2 regions of the Actinoallomurus oryzae genome follow, and region 2 is predicted to be linked to the other one. Evidence: predicted binding sites of a transcription regulator. Region 2 holds the regulator's gene; the other holds the start of a gene.
What was found. The regulator LexA, encoded in region 2, represses DNA repair genes until DNA is damaged. The targets are predictions, from matches to a motif close to TCGAACANNTGTTCGA.
Positions count from the first base shown of each region.

Region 1 (7,331 bases), on a different contig from region 2:
GGGCGCGTCGAAGGGGTCACGGCGCCGCCGGTGCGGCAGCGCGAGGCGCGCGGCGAGGCGTACGTCGGCGGGCGTGACGGCGCCGCGGTCGTGCCAGGCGGCCAGCGCGATCGCGGCGCGGGCCATCACCAGGTCGGCCCGGAGCCCGTCGACCTCGAACTCCGCGCAGACCGCGGTGATCTGCCGCAGCGCGCCGTCGGACAGCACGACCTCGGGGAGACGGTCGCGGGCGGCCCGGATGTGCCAGGCCAGCTCGGCGTCGGCGCGCGCCCAGTCGGCCGTGAACCCGGCCGGGTCGGCCTCGTAGGCGAGGCGCCGGCGTACGACCTCGGCGCGCTCGTCGGGGTCACGCGTGGCGGCGACCTCGGCGGTCAGCCCGAACCGGTCGAGCAGCTGCGGGCGCAGCTCGCCCTCCTCGGGGTTCATGGTGCCGACGAGCAGGAACCGGGAGGCGTGCCGCACCGAGACGCCCTCGCGCTCGACGTAGGACTGCCCCATCGCCGCGGCGTCCAGCAGCAGGTCCACCAGGTGGTCGTGGAGGAGGTTCACCTCGTCGACGTAGAGCACGCCCCGGTGCGCGGCGGCGAGCAGGCCGGGCTGGTAGGCGCGCACCCCCTCGGTGAGCGCCCGCTCGATGTCCAGCGAGCCGACGAGGCGGTCCTCCGACGCGCCGACCGGGAGCTCGACGAGCCGGGCGGGGCGCTCCTGCCGTTCCGCGTCGTCGTGCGGGCCGTCGGGGCACTCGGGGTCGGGCGCGTCCGGGTCGCAGGAGAACCGGCAGCCCGCCACGGCGGAGATGGCCGGCAGCAGCCCGGCGAGCGCACGGACGATGGTCGACTTCGCGGTGCCCTTCTCGCCGCGTACGAGGACGCCGCCGACCGACGGCGACACCGCGTTGATCAGCAGGGCGAGCTTGAGGTCCTCGAGCCCCGCCACGGCGGAGAACGGGTAGGTGTTCACCCGGTGTTCGTCCTTCCTCGGGTTGCGCGCCCGTAGGTGGCCTGCAGGTGGCGGCCGGAGTCTCCTGGCTCCCGGATCGTCACCCGCCCTCGGCCTTCCGGCTTACGCCGTGGCCGTCGGTGAGGGCGAACTCCCCGGTCACAGTTGCGCGACAGCCCCGGAGTCTCACCGGGTTCCTCCGCGTACCGCCGACGCACAGCATCGCACACAGCCGATCCGTCCTCGACAGGTGTGTGCCGGTCTGTTCCTGTTTGAATGGAACACGTTCTACTTCTTCCGGAGGTGCGCATGAGGCTCGGCATCAACCTCGGCTACTGGCAGCGGGACCCCGTGGACGACACCGAAACCGTGCTCGCCGCCGAGCGCCTGGGCTATGACCAGGTCTTCACCGCGGAGGCGTACGGATCGGACGCCTTCACCACGCTGACCTGGTACGGCGCGCGCACCTCGCGGATCGGCCTGGGCACGGCGGTGACGCAGATGTCGGCACGCACCCCGGCCGCCACCGCCATGCACGCGCTGACCCTCGACGCGCTGTCCGGCGGACGGCTCACGCTCGGGCTCGGCGCGTCCGGGCCGCAGGTGGTGGAGGGCTGGTACGGCGTGCCGTTCGCCCGTCCGCTCGCTCGCACCCGCGAGTACGTCCAGATCCTGCGCGACGTGTGGCGACGCGCCGACCCGGTGACCAGTCCCGGCCCGCACTACCCGCTGCCGCTGCGGTCGTACGGGGTGGGCGACGGGGTGACGGGCCTGGGCAAACCGCTGAAGTCGATCGCGCACCCGGTCCGCCCGGACATCCCGGTCTACCTCGGCGCGGAGGGCCCGAAGAACGTCGCGCTATCGACCGAGATCGCCCAGGGCTGGCTGCCGCTGTTCGTCGACCCGGAGCGCATCGAACCGGTCTTCGGCGCGTCACTGCGCGACCGCCCGGACGGCTTCGAGATCGCCGCGACCGTCACCACGATCGTCACCGACGACCTGACGGCCGCGCTGGAGGTGGCCAAGATCCCGCTGGCGTTCTACATCGGCGGCATGGGCGCCCGCGACCGCAACTTCCACCTGGACCTGATCGGCCGGCTGGGGTACGCCGAGGAGGCCGCGCGGGTGCAGGACCTGTTCCTCGCGGGCCGCCGGGACGAGGCGGTCAAGGCCGTCCCGGACGCCCTGGCCGACGCCATCTCCCTGCTCGGCCCCCTGGGCCGCATCCGCGAACGGCTGGAGCTGTGGCTGGACTCCCCCGTGACCACCCTGCTGATCGCCGGCGTGAAGGACGAACCGACCCTCAAGGCGATCCGCGCCATGGTACCCGCGTAAGCGCCGGCGCCCTATCCAGAACGAGCGGGCCGTTCTCCCGGCTTGTCAGCACCCCGACCTTCGTCACCCACCGTTGTGGGACGTAGCGTCGAGTAGAGGATCTGGTCGTGCCAGTGTCCGGCGCGCCACTGGGCCTGGCGGAGGACGCCCTCGCGTTCGAAGCCCGCCTTCTCCAGGGCCCGCTGCTCGGCGAGGTTGCCGCTGTCGGTGAAGGCCTGGATCCGCTGGGCACGCGTGTGGTCGAACAGGTAGGCCACCAGGAGCCGTTGCGCCTCCGTGCCGATCCCCCGGCCCTGACGGCTCGGCCGCAGCCCGATCGCGACGGTCCAGCACCACGACGTCTCCGGACGCCCCCACGAACTCTTGAACCACTCGACCCGGCCCGCGACGTCGCCGCCCTCTTCACAGACCGTGAGAGTGCCGCCGTCCGGCGTGAGCAGGCCCGTCTCGGCGAAGCGGCGCCGCAGGTCGACGGGGCTGCGGTACCCGAACCACTGATGGACGCCGGTCCCCTCGGGACCTGAGAACTCGGCCTCGAAGAGCTCGAGGTCCGCCTGCGTGACGGGCCGCAGGACCACCCGCGCATTGATCACGCGTGAACACTACGAGACGCCGGCGGGTTCAGTCCCAGGCGCGGGAGAGCATCCAGGTGTCGCTCGCCTCGTCGTAGCGGAGCTCGTACACGCCGATCTCGTGGTCCGGGGTGGCCTCCACCTGCCAGAACTCCCGGGCGGCCGGCTCCTCGGCGTCCGGGTTCCGGTCGCGCCACCAGTCGCGGCTGGTCACCCAGTGGTCCAGGACGCGCAGCACGGTGTAGAGACGCCCGTGCCAGACGAACCGTGACGGCCGGCCGTCGGCCCGCCAGACCTCGACCGGGTCGCCGTACGCCCGGCTCATCCGGACACCGTCCACACGTCTCGTCGCCGCCTTCCCGGTCGAACGCCGCCGAAGTGCCCGGGGGAAGACAGGCGTCATCGAACATACGTTCGCATCGGTGTTTTGGGAAGAGGGTGACCGGCGCCGATCGGTGATCCGACCGCGACGCGCCGTGCGGATCCGGCGTCCCGCACCGTCAGATCACCGTTTCGGAGCTCCGCTACCCGACAAAAGGATGAGCGACATAGCATTGAACAGGTAAAGTGCGATGTCGTGGCAAGAGGTACTCGTACGACAACGGTGCGTAACGCTTATTTTCACGACAATCCGCTTAAATGAGGCATAGCGGTAGTGTCGGGCAAAAACTCCGTCCATCTCCCTTCGATCCGGCCTACGCTTCCTCAGCGGTCAACGGCCCCGGACCGATGATCCGTCGTCCGCCGCCACCGCCCGCAGCGGCTCCTCTTTCCGTCCACCACCCCTCGTTCAACTCCCCGTCCCGGACGGTCGCTCTGGAGGTGCTCGATGTCCGACGTGCAAAGCCCCACCGTCCGCCGTCGCCGACTGGGCATGGAACTCCGCAGGTTGCGTGAGGCCTCGGGCCTCATGATCGAAGATGTCGCCAAGCACCTCGAATGCTCGATGTCGCGGGTCAGCCGCATCGAGACCGGCAAGTCCGTCGCCCGGATCAGGGACGTGCGCGACATGCTCGACCTGTACAAGGTCGGCGACGAGGCCCAGCGCGAGCAGCTGCTCACCCTGGCCAAGGACGCCCAGCAGCGGGGCTGGTGGACCGAGTACGAATCGGTGCTGTCCGCGGGGCTGGACACCTACGTCGGGCTGGAGGCCTCGGCGGCCTCGCTCCGCACCTTCCAGACCCACCTCGTTCCCGGGCTCCTGCAGACCGAGGAGTACGCCCGCGCGCTGATCAAGGTCGGGCGGCCCACCGAGAGCCCCGCCAACATCGACCGGATGATCTCCCTGCGCCAGCGGCGCCAGGCCATGCTCGCCGACGCCGGCACCCTGGAGCTGTGGGCCGTGCTCGACGAGGCGGTGCTGCGCCGGCCCATCGGCGGCGTCACGGTCATGCGCGCCCAGCTCGCGCGGTTGCTCGAGGCGGACGAACTCCCCAGTGTCACGATCCAAGTGCTGCCGTTCGCCCGCGGCGCCCATCCCGGGCTCGGCGGCGCTTTCACCATCATCGGCTTCCCCGACCCGACGGATCTGGACGTCGTGTACGTCGATTCCCCCGCGGGGAACATTTTCCTGGAGAAGGACAGAGACGTCCGCCGCCACACCACCTGGTTCGACCATCTACGAGCCGCCGCGCTGCCGCCGGACGAGTCGACCGACTTCATCGCCGCGATCGCCGATGAGTTCAAGAAAACGTCCCCGTACCCACGGGGATGATCGGTTCACCATGAAAGGAGAGGTGGGGGATGGGTTGCGACCCCGATCTCGCGGACACCGGCTGGCGTACGAGCAGCCGCAGCTCGCAGGGGGCGGACTGCGTCGAAGTGAGCGTCCTCGAAATCGTGAGCGAGCACTGACGTAACTGCTCCGAACGGCCGCGGGGGTCGGTCCCCCGCGGCCGTCCTCGGGAGGTCGGTCGGCCGGTGGGGAGAACAGGCTCGGGCGCGGGATACGGTCGGACGCGTAACCGAGCGAAGGAGCACGAATGCTGCCCTGGTCGGCCGAACTCGCCGGACGCATCGACGAGCACATCCTCAGCAGTGACCTGCTGCGCGGCAACCCTCTCGGCGACCCGCACGAGCGCCCGCTGGAGGTGTACGTCCCGCCGGGGTACGACGAAGAGCCGGAGCGGCGTTACCCGTCCGTCTACGTGATCCAGGGCTACACCGGCCAGCTGCCCATGTGGCACAACCGCGCGCCGTGGCGGCCGACCTTTCCCGAGCTCGCCGACCAGGTGTTCGCCCGGAGAGAGGCCCCGCCGGTCATCGTCGTCTACGTCGACGCCTGGACCTCGGTCGGCGGCAGCCAGTTCCTCGACTCGCCCGGCACCGGGCGCTACCACTCCTACCTGTGCGACGAGGTCGTGCCCTACGTCGACGCCCGCTACCGCACGCTGGCGAGCCGCGACCACCGCGCGATCAGCGGGAAGTCCAGCGGCGGCTACGGCGCGATGATCGCACCGATGCTGCGGCCGGACGTGTTCGGCGCGCTGGCCACCCACGCGGGCGACGCGCTCTTCGACGTCTGCTACCGGCCGCACTTCCCCAAGGCGGCGCGGCAGCTGCGCGACTCCTACGACGGGTCGGTGGAGGCCTTCCTGACCGACTTCCGCGGCCGGATCGCGGGCACCAAGGACACCGACCTCTCCCTGATCGAGCAGTACGGCTACTCCGCGGCCTACTCCGCCGACGAGGACGGCACCGTACGGCTGCCCTTCGACGACACCGGCAACGTGATCCCCGAGGTCTGGGAGCGCTGGCTGGCCTGGGACCCCGTGCTGATGGCCGCGCGCCCCGAGCACGCCGAGGCGCTGCGGTCGCTGCGCGGCATCTGGATCGACGCCGGCACCCGCGATGAGTACCACCTCGACTTCGGCGCGGTCGCGTTCCGGCGCGCGGTCGAGGCCGCCGGCGTCGCCGACGACGACGTCCACTTCGAGCTGTTCGACGCCGGGCACGGCGCCATCGAGTACCGCTACCCGCTCGCCCTCGCCTGGCTCGCCGAACGCCTCACAGCCTAGGCAGGCTCGCGCGGAACACCGTGCCGGACCCGGTCACCTCGACCGGGCCGCCGCGGTGCCCGGCGAACACGGCGTCGCCGCGCCGCAGTTCCAGCTCCTGCCCGTCGCGGCGGAGCCGTACGCCGCCCTCGGCGCACAGCAGCAGCTGCGGGCCGGCGGCCGGCAGCACGGGCCGCCGGGCCGCGTCGAGACGCGAGAGCCGGAACTCCGGTGCGGGGGTGACGTAGACGTCCTCGCCGTCGCGGTGCTCGGGCTCGATCACGTCCGGCGGGCCCGGCTCGAACGAGGCGACGGACAGCAGCTCGGGCACGTCGACGCGCTTGGGCGTGAGCCCGGCGCGCAGGACGTTGTCCGAGCCGGCCATCAGCTCCACCCCGGTGCCGCTGAGGTAGGCGTGCGGGCGGCGCGGCGGGACGTACAGCGCCTGGCCCGGCCGGAGCCGTACCTCGCTCATCAGCATGGCGACGAGCACGCCCATGTCGCCGGGGTGACGCGCGGCGAGCGAGGCGTACGGCTCGGGCGCGACCGCGGCGGCCTCGGCCACCACGTCCTTCGGCGACGGCCAGGTCAGCAGCGTCTCGACCGCGCCCCGCAGGTCACCGGCGGTGAGCAGGTCCACGACGGGCCGCAGCGCGGCGATCGGGGCCAGCAGCGCGGCGCTCTCGCGTGGGTCGCGCAGGCCGCACAGCGCGCGGAAGTCGGTCAGCGCGCACAGGATCTCCGGCTTGGGCCAGGAGTCCTTGTAGTTGCGGGACGGGTCGCCCTCCGGGGCGGTCTCGGCGGCGAAGCCCCGCTCGGCCTGCTCCCGGTCGGGGTGGACCTGCAGGGACAGCGGCTCGGCCACGGCGAGCACCTTCAGCAGGAACGGCAGCCGGGGCCCGAACGCCGACACGGACGCGTCGCCGAGCGCCGCGCCGGGGTCGGCCGCGATGACGTCGCCCAGCGGACGGCCCGACCGCAGCCGCGACGGCGCGGCCGGATGCGCGCCGATCCACAGCTCCGCCTGCGGCGCCTCGGTGGGGGCGGGACGGCCGAGGAACTCGGCGAGCACCTCGTGCGACCCCCAGGCGTACTCCTGGATCGGGTTGTCGAGAAGTTCCATCAGGGCCTCCCGAGACAACCGTCACCTTTGGGCGGTGGGGAGGTCAGGGACGGTAGGACCGTCGGGGCTTGAGCGTGCATCGACCCGTCATGTTGGCGCATCAGGGGGTCTCCGTTTATCGCGCGTCGGATTAGCGACGCTGCTATCAATGATGGCGTGTCTCGTCAGGTGCATACCTCACCCGGTGCGGCGTATGGCCTCGATCACCACGTGGTGCTTCACCTCCTGTCACTCGCGGTCCGAGTTCGCCATCTGCGCTCTTGCTTGCCGACACTGTGGCCGCGGTACTACTTCGTGGCCGCGGTCGGGGCGGTGTGGGCGCAGACGGCGACGGTACGGCGCCATGTCGAGACGCGGTATGAGCGG
Region 1 covers NZ_BAABHF010000045.1:75,116-82,446, forward strand. Annotated here, with positions in the region: gene ABEA10_RS35485 (magnesium chelatase subunit D family protein) at 1-960, opposite strand, end outside; cobalamin riboswitch at 1,018-1,139, opposite strand; gene ABEA10_RS35490 (LLM class F420-dependent oxidoreductase) at 1,249-2,274, shown strand; gene ABEA10_RS35495 (GNAT family N-acetyltransferase) at 2,286-2,867, opposite strand; gene ABEA10_RS35500 (DUF6504 family protein) at 2,896-3,171, opposite strand; gene ABEA10_RS35505 (helix-turn-helix domain-containing protein) at 3,676-4,560, shown strand; gene ABEA10_RS35510 (DUF397 domain-containing protein) at 4,590-4,700, shown strand; gene ABEA10_RS35515 (alpha/beta hydrolase) at 4,829-5,863, shown strand; gene manA (mannose-6-phosphate isomerase, class I) at 5,853-6,965, opposite strand; gene ABEA10_RS35525 (RNA-guided endonuclease InsQ/TnpB family protein) at 7,324-7,331, shown strand, end outside.
Region 1: the regulator LexA is predicted to act here: its motif matches at 3,249-3,264, upstream of ABEA10_RS35500 (DUF6504 family protein).

Region 2 (7,331 bases):
GGTCAACGTCGCGTGCCCCAAGTGCGGCGGCGCGGCCAAGCGCGACACCGACACGATGGACACCTTCGTCGACTCCTCGTGGTACTTCCTGCGCTACTGCTCGCCGGACTACACCGAGGGCCCGTTCGACGTCGAGAAGGCCCGCCGGTGGATGCCGGTCGACCAGTACACCGGTGGGGTCGAGCACGCGATCCTGCACCTGCTGTACAGCCGGTTCTTCACCAAGGTGCTGTACGACATGGGCATGCTGGACTGCGTCGAGCCGTTCACCCGGCTGGTCAACCAGGGCCAGGTGATCCTCAACGGCTCCGCGATGTCCAAGACGACCGGCAACCTGGTCGACCTGGGCGAGCAGATCGCCGAGTACGGCGTCGACGCGGTGCGCCTGACGATGATCTTCTCCGGGCCGCCGGAGGACGACATCGACTGGGCCGACGTGTCGCCGTCCGGTGCGGTGAAGTTCCTGGCCCGCGCGCACCGGGTGGCCGCCGACGTCGCTTCGGCGCCCGGCGCCGACCCGGCCTCGGGCGACGTCGAGCTGCGCAAGGTCACCCACCGCACGATCGATGAGGTCACCCGGCTGGTCGAGGCGCACCGCTACAACGTCGCGGTGGCCCGCATGATGGAGCTGACCTCGGCCTCGCGGAGGGCGATCGACTCCGGCGTGGGCCCGGCCGATCCCGCCGTACGCGAGGCGGCCGAGACGCTGGCGGTGATGCTGTCGCTGGTGGCGCCCTACACCGCCGAGGAGATGTGGGAGCGCCTGGGCCGCGACGGGTCCGTGGCCAAGGCCGGCTGGCCGACGGCGGAGCCGGCCCTGCTGGTCCAGGAGTCGGTGACCTGTGTGGTCCAGGTGGCGGGCAAGGTCCGCGACCGGCTCGAGGTCTCTCCGGAGATCGGCGAGACGGAGCTGGAGCGGCTGGCGCTGGCGTCGGAGAAGATCCAGGCCGCCCTCGGCGACCGCGGCATCCGCAAGGTCGTCGTCCGCGCTCCCAAGATCGTCAACATCGTCCCGGCGTAGTGCCCGTCTCGAGGCCCCGTCGCCTGCCGGCGGGGCCCTCGAGACCGGCCCCGGACGCACGCCGTAGCGGGGTGAATGCCCGCAAAGACGACATCAAAATGCGGTGAGGGCACCCCATGGCGGGGCGCCCTCACCGTGCACAGTCCGGAGACGCGTCGATCACATCTTGCGCAGCACCGCGACGACCCGGCCGAGGATCGTCGCGTCATCGCCCGGAATCGGGTCGTACGCCGGGTTGTGCGGCATCAGCCACACCTTGCCGTCGCGGCGCTTCAGCGTCTTGACCGTCGCCTCGCCGTCGATCATGGCGGCGACGATGTCGCCGTTCTCGGCCACCGGCTGCTGGCGGACGACCACCCAGTCGCCGTCGGCGATCGCGGCCTCGATCATCGAGTCACCGGTGACGTTGAGCAGGAAGTGCGTGCCCTCGCCCACGAGTTGCTTGGGCAGCGCGAAGACGTCCTCCACGGCCTCTTCGGCCAGGATCGGGCCACCGGCGGCGATACGGCCCACGAGAGGCACGTACGCGGGCGCGGGACGGGTCGCCGTCTCCTGCCCCGAGGCCGTCTCGTACGACTCCGGCTCGCTCCGTACGGCGGCCGAGCCGGGCATGCGGACCACGACGGCGCGCGGGCGGTTGGGGTCGCGCAGCAGGAAGCCCTTGCGCTGCAGCGCGCGCAGCTGGTGCGACACGCTGGAGGTGCTCGTCAGCCCGACCGACTCGCCGATCTCGCGCATCGACGGAGGGTAACCGCGGCGCTGGACGGAGTCGCGGATCACCTCCAGAACCTTGCGCTGGCGTGCCGTCAGCCCCGACTCGTCGCGCGGGCCGTCGGGCATTTCCCGAACCTTGCTCATCTATGTCTCCGCTGGATGACTGTGCTCCGGTGACGCGCTGTCGCCGGTATTTCGTTCCTGTACACGGACGTTAGCGCCTTCGCGCTAAATGATCAAACACCTGTTCGAAGATGTCCTGGAAATTCGTCGGCTCTCGCGGTACAACTCGTACTGATGTTCGATCGAAATCTCTTTCGACTCGGCGAGGGGAGATCGACATGAGCGAGCGAATCGACGAACACGTGTGCCGGGTCTCCCCTTCGATGAAGGAGGAGGCGTGAACTCATCTGCTCGGCCTCGTCCCGCCGCGCCCGTGCGGCTCACCCGGCGCGGCCGGGTCGTCGTGGTCTGTGCCGTGGCCCTGGTGCTCCTCGCCGGCTTCTGGATGGGGGCGCGGCACGGCGCCCGCGCCACGTCCGGCAGGGAGAGAGGGCCGGCGGTCGCCCGTGAGTCGGTGGTCGTGGGGCCGCACGACACGCTGTGGGGCATCGCCGTACGCGCCCGGCCGGAGGTCGACCCCCGCGTCACGGTGCAGCGCATCATCGACCTCAACGCCTTGTCCAGCGCCGTCGTCAATCCGGGCCAGAAGGTCTACATCCCCGCGCGCTGACGGCCTCGCCGCTCGCCGGTTCCCCCACCGGGCGAGGGCGCGACACGCCGACGTCGCCGTGACGTGAGCGGGCTCTTCGTGCTCCTGTTGCCGACGAGGTTGCGGAGGCCTCCGCGGAGCCGTACGGTAGACCACAACATCTAGTAGTTACACGGGTGTAGTTCACCACAGGTTGTGGTTACGCAGTGAAGCCGCTGTAATCGAGACGTAACGCCGGGGGAGGGGGGTCGACCGTGCACTGCCCGTTCTGCCGCAACCCCGACAGCAGGGTGATCGACAGTCGCTCCACCGACGACGGCGCGGCGATCCGGCGGCGCCGGTCGTGCTCCGAGTGCGGTCGTCGTTTCACGACCCAGGAGACCGTACTCCTGATGGTCGCCAAACGCAGCGGAGTCACCGAGCCGTTCTCCCGCGACAAGATCGTCGCCGGGGTGCGCCGGGCCTGCCAGGGGCGCCCGGTGACGGAGGACGCACTGGCTCAGCTCGGACAGCGTGTCGAGGAGGCCGTCCGGGCCACCGGCACCGCCGAGATGCGCTCGCACGACGTGGGGCTGGCCATCCTGGGGCCGCTGCGCGAGCTGGACGAGGTCGCCTATCTACGGTTCGCCTCCGTCTACCGGGGGTTCGAGTCGATCGACGACTTCGAGAAGGAAATCGAGACTCTTCGCGCGGCGGAGCGCGACCGGTAACACCGGCGCCCGATCGCGTGTTGTACGAGGTAATCCTTGGAATGGGCCGGTTCGGCCTGAGAAGGGGGAGGTCATGACGGAGACGGTGAGCGGCCAGGCACGGCGCGGGAGGGGCGGCCGCAAGGGGTTGAAGATGCGCCGCATCTTCACCCGGCCGGGCATTCACCCGTACGACGAGGTCCGGTGGGAGCGCCGCGACGTCGTCATGACCAACTGGCGCGACGGCTCGGTCAACTTCGAGCAGCGCGGTGTGGAGTTCCCCGAGTTCTGGTCGGTCAACGCGACCAACATCGTCACCTCGAAGTACTTCCGGGGCGCCGTCGGCACGCCGCAGCGGGAGTGGAGCCTGAAGCAGCTGGTCGACCGGGTCGTTGGGGTGTACGCCGAGACCGGCCGCAAGCACGGCTACTTCGCGAGCGACGAAGACGCCGAGATCTTCGAGCACGAGCTGACGCACGCGCTGGTCCACCAGGTGTTCAGCTTCAACTCGCCGGTGTGGTTCAACGTCGGCACCTCGTCGCCGCAGCAGGTGAGCGCGTGCTTCATCTTGTCGGTGGACGACACGATGGAGTCCATCCTGGACTGGTACAAGGAAGAAGGTGTCATCTTCAAGGGCGGTTCCGGCTCGGGTGTCAACCTCTCCCGCATCCGGTCCAGCAAGGAGCTGCTCTCCTCCGGTGGCACCGCGAGCGGCCCGGTCTCGTTCATGCGCGGCGCCGACGCCTCGGCGGGCACGATCAAGTCCGGTGGCGCCACCCGGCGGGCGGCCAAGATGGTGGTGCTCGACGTCGACCACCCCGACGTCGAGGAGTTCATCGAGACGAAGGCGCGCGAGGAGGACAAGATCCGCGCGCTCCGCGACGCCGGCTACGACATGGACCTCGGCGGCAAGGACATCGTCAGCGTCCAGTACCAGAACGCCAACAACTCCGTCCGGGTCAGCGACGAGTTCATGCGCGCCGTCGAGTCCGGCTCCTCCTTCGGCCTGCGGGCCCGCCTGACCGGCGAGGTGATCGACACCGTCGACGCGAAGGGCCTCTTCAACAAGATCGCCAAGGCGGCCTGGGAGTGCGCCGACCCCGGCATCCAGTACGACGACACGATCAACGACTGGCACACCAACCCGGAAACCGGGCGCATCACCGCAAGTAACCCTTGTTCCGAATACATGAGCCTTGATAACTCGTCGTGCAATCTGGCGAGTATCAACTTGTTGAAGTTCCTGAACGACGACAACACCTTCGACGTCGACAACTTCGTCAAGCTCACCGAGCTGATCATCACGGCGATGGACATCTCCATCACCTTCGCCGACTTCCCGACCGAGAAGATCGCTGAGACGACGAGGGCGTACCGCCAGCTCGGCATCGGCTACGCCAACCTCGGCGCGCTGCTGATGGCGACCGGCCACGCGTACGACTCCGAGGGCGGCCGTGCGCTCGCCGCGGCCATCACCTCGCTGATGACCGGCGTCGCCTACCGGCGCTCCGCCGAAATCGCCGGCGTCGTCGGCACGTACGACGGCTACGGGCGCAACGCCGAGGCCCACAAGCGGGTCATGCGCAAGCACGCCGCGGCCAACGACCAGGTCCGCACGCTCGACGAGATCGACAAGGCCATCCACACCGAGGCGACCCGGCAGTGGCAGGAGTGCCTCAAGGTCGGCGAGAGGAACGGCTACCGCAACGCCCAGGCCTCGCTGCTGGCGCCGACCGGCACGATCGGCCTGATGATGGACTGCGACACGACGGGCATCGAGCCCGACCTCGCGCTGGTGAAGTTCAAGAAGCTCGTCGGCGGCGGGTCGATGCAGATCGTGAACAACACCGTGCCGCGGGCGCTGAAGAAGCTCGGCTACCAGCCCGAGCAGGTCGAGGCGATCGTGGAGTACATCGCCGAGCACGGCCACGTCGTCGACGCCCCAGGTCTGCGGCCGGAGCACTACGAGGTGTTCGACTGCGCGATGGGCGAGCGCGCGATCAGCCCGATGGGCCACGTCCGGATGATGGCCGCGACGCAGCCGTTCCTGTCCGGCGCCATCAGCAAGACGGTCAACGTCCCCGAGAGCGCGACGGTCGAGGACATCGAGGAGGTCTACCTCCAGGGCTGGAAGCTCGGCCTCAAGGCGCTCGCGATCTACCGCGACAACTGCAAGGTCGGCCAGCCGCTGTCGGTGGCGAAGAAGAAGGCCGAGGAGAAGGCGGAGCCGGCCGCGGCCCCCGTCGAGGTCGGCCCGGTGCGCACGCGGCTGCCCAAGCGGCGCCCGGCCACGGTGACCCGCTTCTCCGTCGGTGGCGCCGAGGGCTACATGACCGCCTCGACGTACCCGGACAACGGCCTCGGCGAGGTGTTCCTCAAGCTCGGCAAGCAGGGCTCCACCCTGGCCGGGGTCATGGACGCCTTCTCCATGGCGATCTCCATCAGCCTCCAGTACGGCGTGCCGCTGGAGACCTGGGTGGAGAAGTTCACCAACATGCGGTTCGAGCCGGCGGGCATGACCGACGACCCGGACATCCGCATGGCGAACTCCATGATGGACTACATCTTCCGCCGTCTCGCCCTGGACCACCTGCCGTACGAGACGCGGGCCGAGCTGGGCATCTTCTCCGCCGAGGAGCGCGCCGCCCAGGCGGCCGGCCAGGACCCGGCGTCGCTGCACACCGACGACGACGTCGACCCGGAGACGCTGGCCCAGTCGGCCCCGGTCGAGCGCCCGAAGCCGGAGAAGTCCTCCCAGGCCGGCGCCGGCGCCCACTCCTCGACCGAGCTGATCGAGAGCCACCAGGGCCGCACCGCCGACGCCCCGCTGTGCCTGACGTGCGGCACGAAGATGCGCCCGGCGGGCAGCTGCTACGTCTGCGAGGGCTGCGGCTCCACCAGCGGCTGCAGCTGATATCGAGCGAACCTTCATCCGCTGAACCAGCTCAGTCTGATCGACTCCGGCTGAGCCGCCGGATCGAAAAGGGGAACCGACTGTGGTCGGTTCCCCTTCGGCGTATCAGAGTGATGCGCCGATGTCGATGTCTCGGAAAGACGGCTGTCGTTCATCGATGGTGTCTTGCCGGTTCGCTGAGCATGCGCAATGACCCGCGACGGACGTCTGGTGCGGTGGCGGGCGGTCGACGAGGCCGTTCGTCGGCATGGCGCATCCGTTCGGGTAGACGGCGTTCGATGCTCTCTAAGCCGCGTGGGCGCGGGCCTGCAGGGACCGGATGACTCCGATGTCGATCCCGATCTGCTCCGCGAAGCTCCCGGTGTCCCAGTAGGAGCGGATCTCGTCGATGAGGCCTTCGTCGTCGAAGTGAAAGAAAGAGGCCATGTTCATCGAATAGGGCCGGCCGCCCGGAGCGAGGCCCAACGGATCGGTCACCTCGGACGGGATGGTGAGCGTTCCGGTTTCGACGAACTCGCAGGCCGCGAACTGTCCGTGTGTCACTGTCGAGAGCATCTCCTGGCGAATGTCGGGGATGACGGTCGTGAACACCATCGACCAGACCGGCCGGATTTTCTGCTTGCCGCGAATGGGGTGCGGACTGGTCGGGAACTGGATGGTCACGTCTTCGGCCAGGTAGGCCAGCACCCCGTCGATGTCGTGGTCGCTGTAGGCCTGGTGGAACTGGTTGATCGCGTCGGTGAATCGCATGGCCCGGGACGATAGTGACACGTCTGCCATTTGGCAACTCTGACATTTGGCGTGAGTGTCAGTGGATCGCTACGCTGAGGCCGTGACGGCCAGCAGCGAGGACACCGGCCTGCGTGCACGCAAGAGGAAGCGCACCCAGGAAGCGATCATCGATGTCGCTCTACGCCTGTTCGAGGACAAGGGGTATGAGGCGGTGTCGGTGGAGGAGATCGCTGCTGCGGCCGACGTCTCGCCGCGGACGTTCTATCGCTACTTCCCCGCCAAGGAGGACGTCCTTCTCGGCGGACAGGGTGTCGAGGAGGCGACCCGCGAGGCGCTGGCCGAGCGTCGCCCGGGGGAGACCGACGTCGACTTCGTGGCGCGTGCGATGCTCGCCGGTCTGAGCGTCGGCGATCCGGCTCGCACCCTGCGCGGATACCGTCTTGTCCAGACGGTGCCCGCTCTCCAGGCGAGGATGTTCCAGCTCGTCTGGCGGGGAGGCCAGGAGCATTTCGTGACGGCTCTGCTCGCTGACGGCCCCAGGACCTACGA
Region 2 covers NZ_BAABHF010000035.1:88,148-95,478, reverse strand. Annotated here, with positions in the region: gene leuS (leucine--tRNA ligase) at 1-1,021, shown strand, start outside; gene lexA (transcriptional repressor LexA) at 1,181-1,879, opposite strand; gene ABEA10_RS29010 (LysM peptidoglycan-binding domain-containing protein) at 2,136-2,468, shown strand; gene ABEA10_RS29005 (hypothetical protein) at 2,647-2,817, opposite strand; gene nrdR (transcriptional regulator NrdR) at 2,738-3,157, shown strand; gene ABEA10_RS28995 (vitamin B12-dependent ribonucleotide reductase) at 3,231-6,050, shown strand; gene ABEA10_RS28990 (nuclear transport factor 2 family protein) at 6,336-6,800, opposite strand; gene ABEA10_RS28985 (TetR family transcriptional regulator) at 6,883-7,331, shown strand, end outside.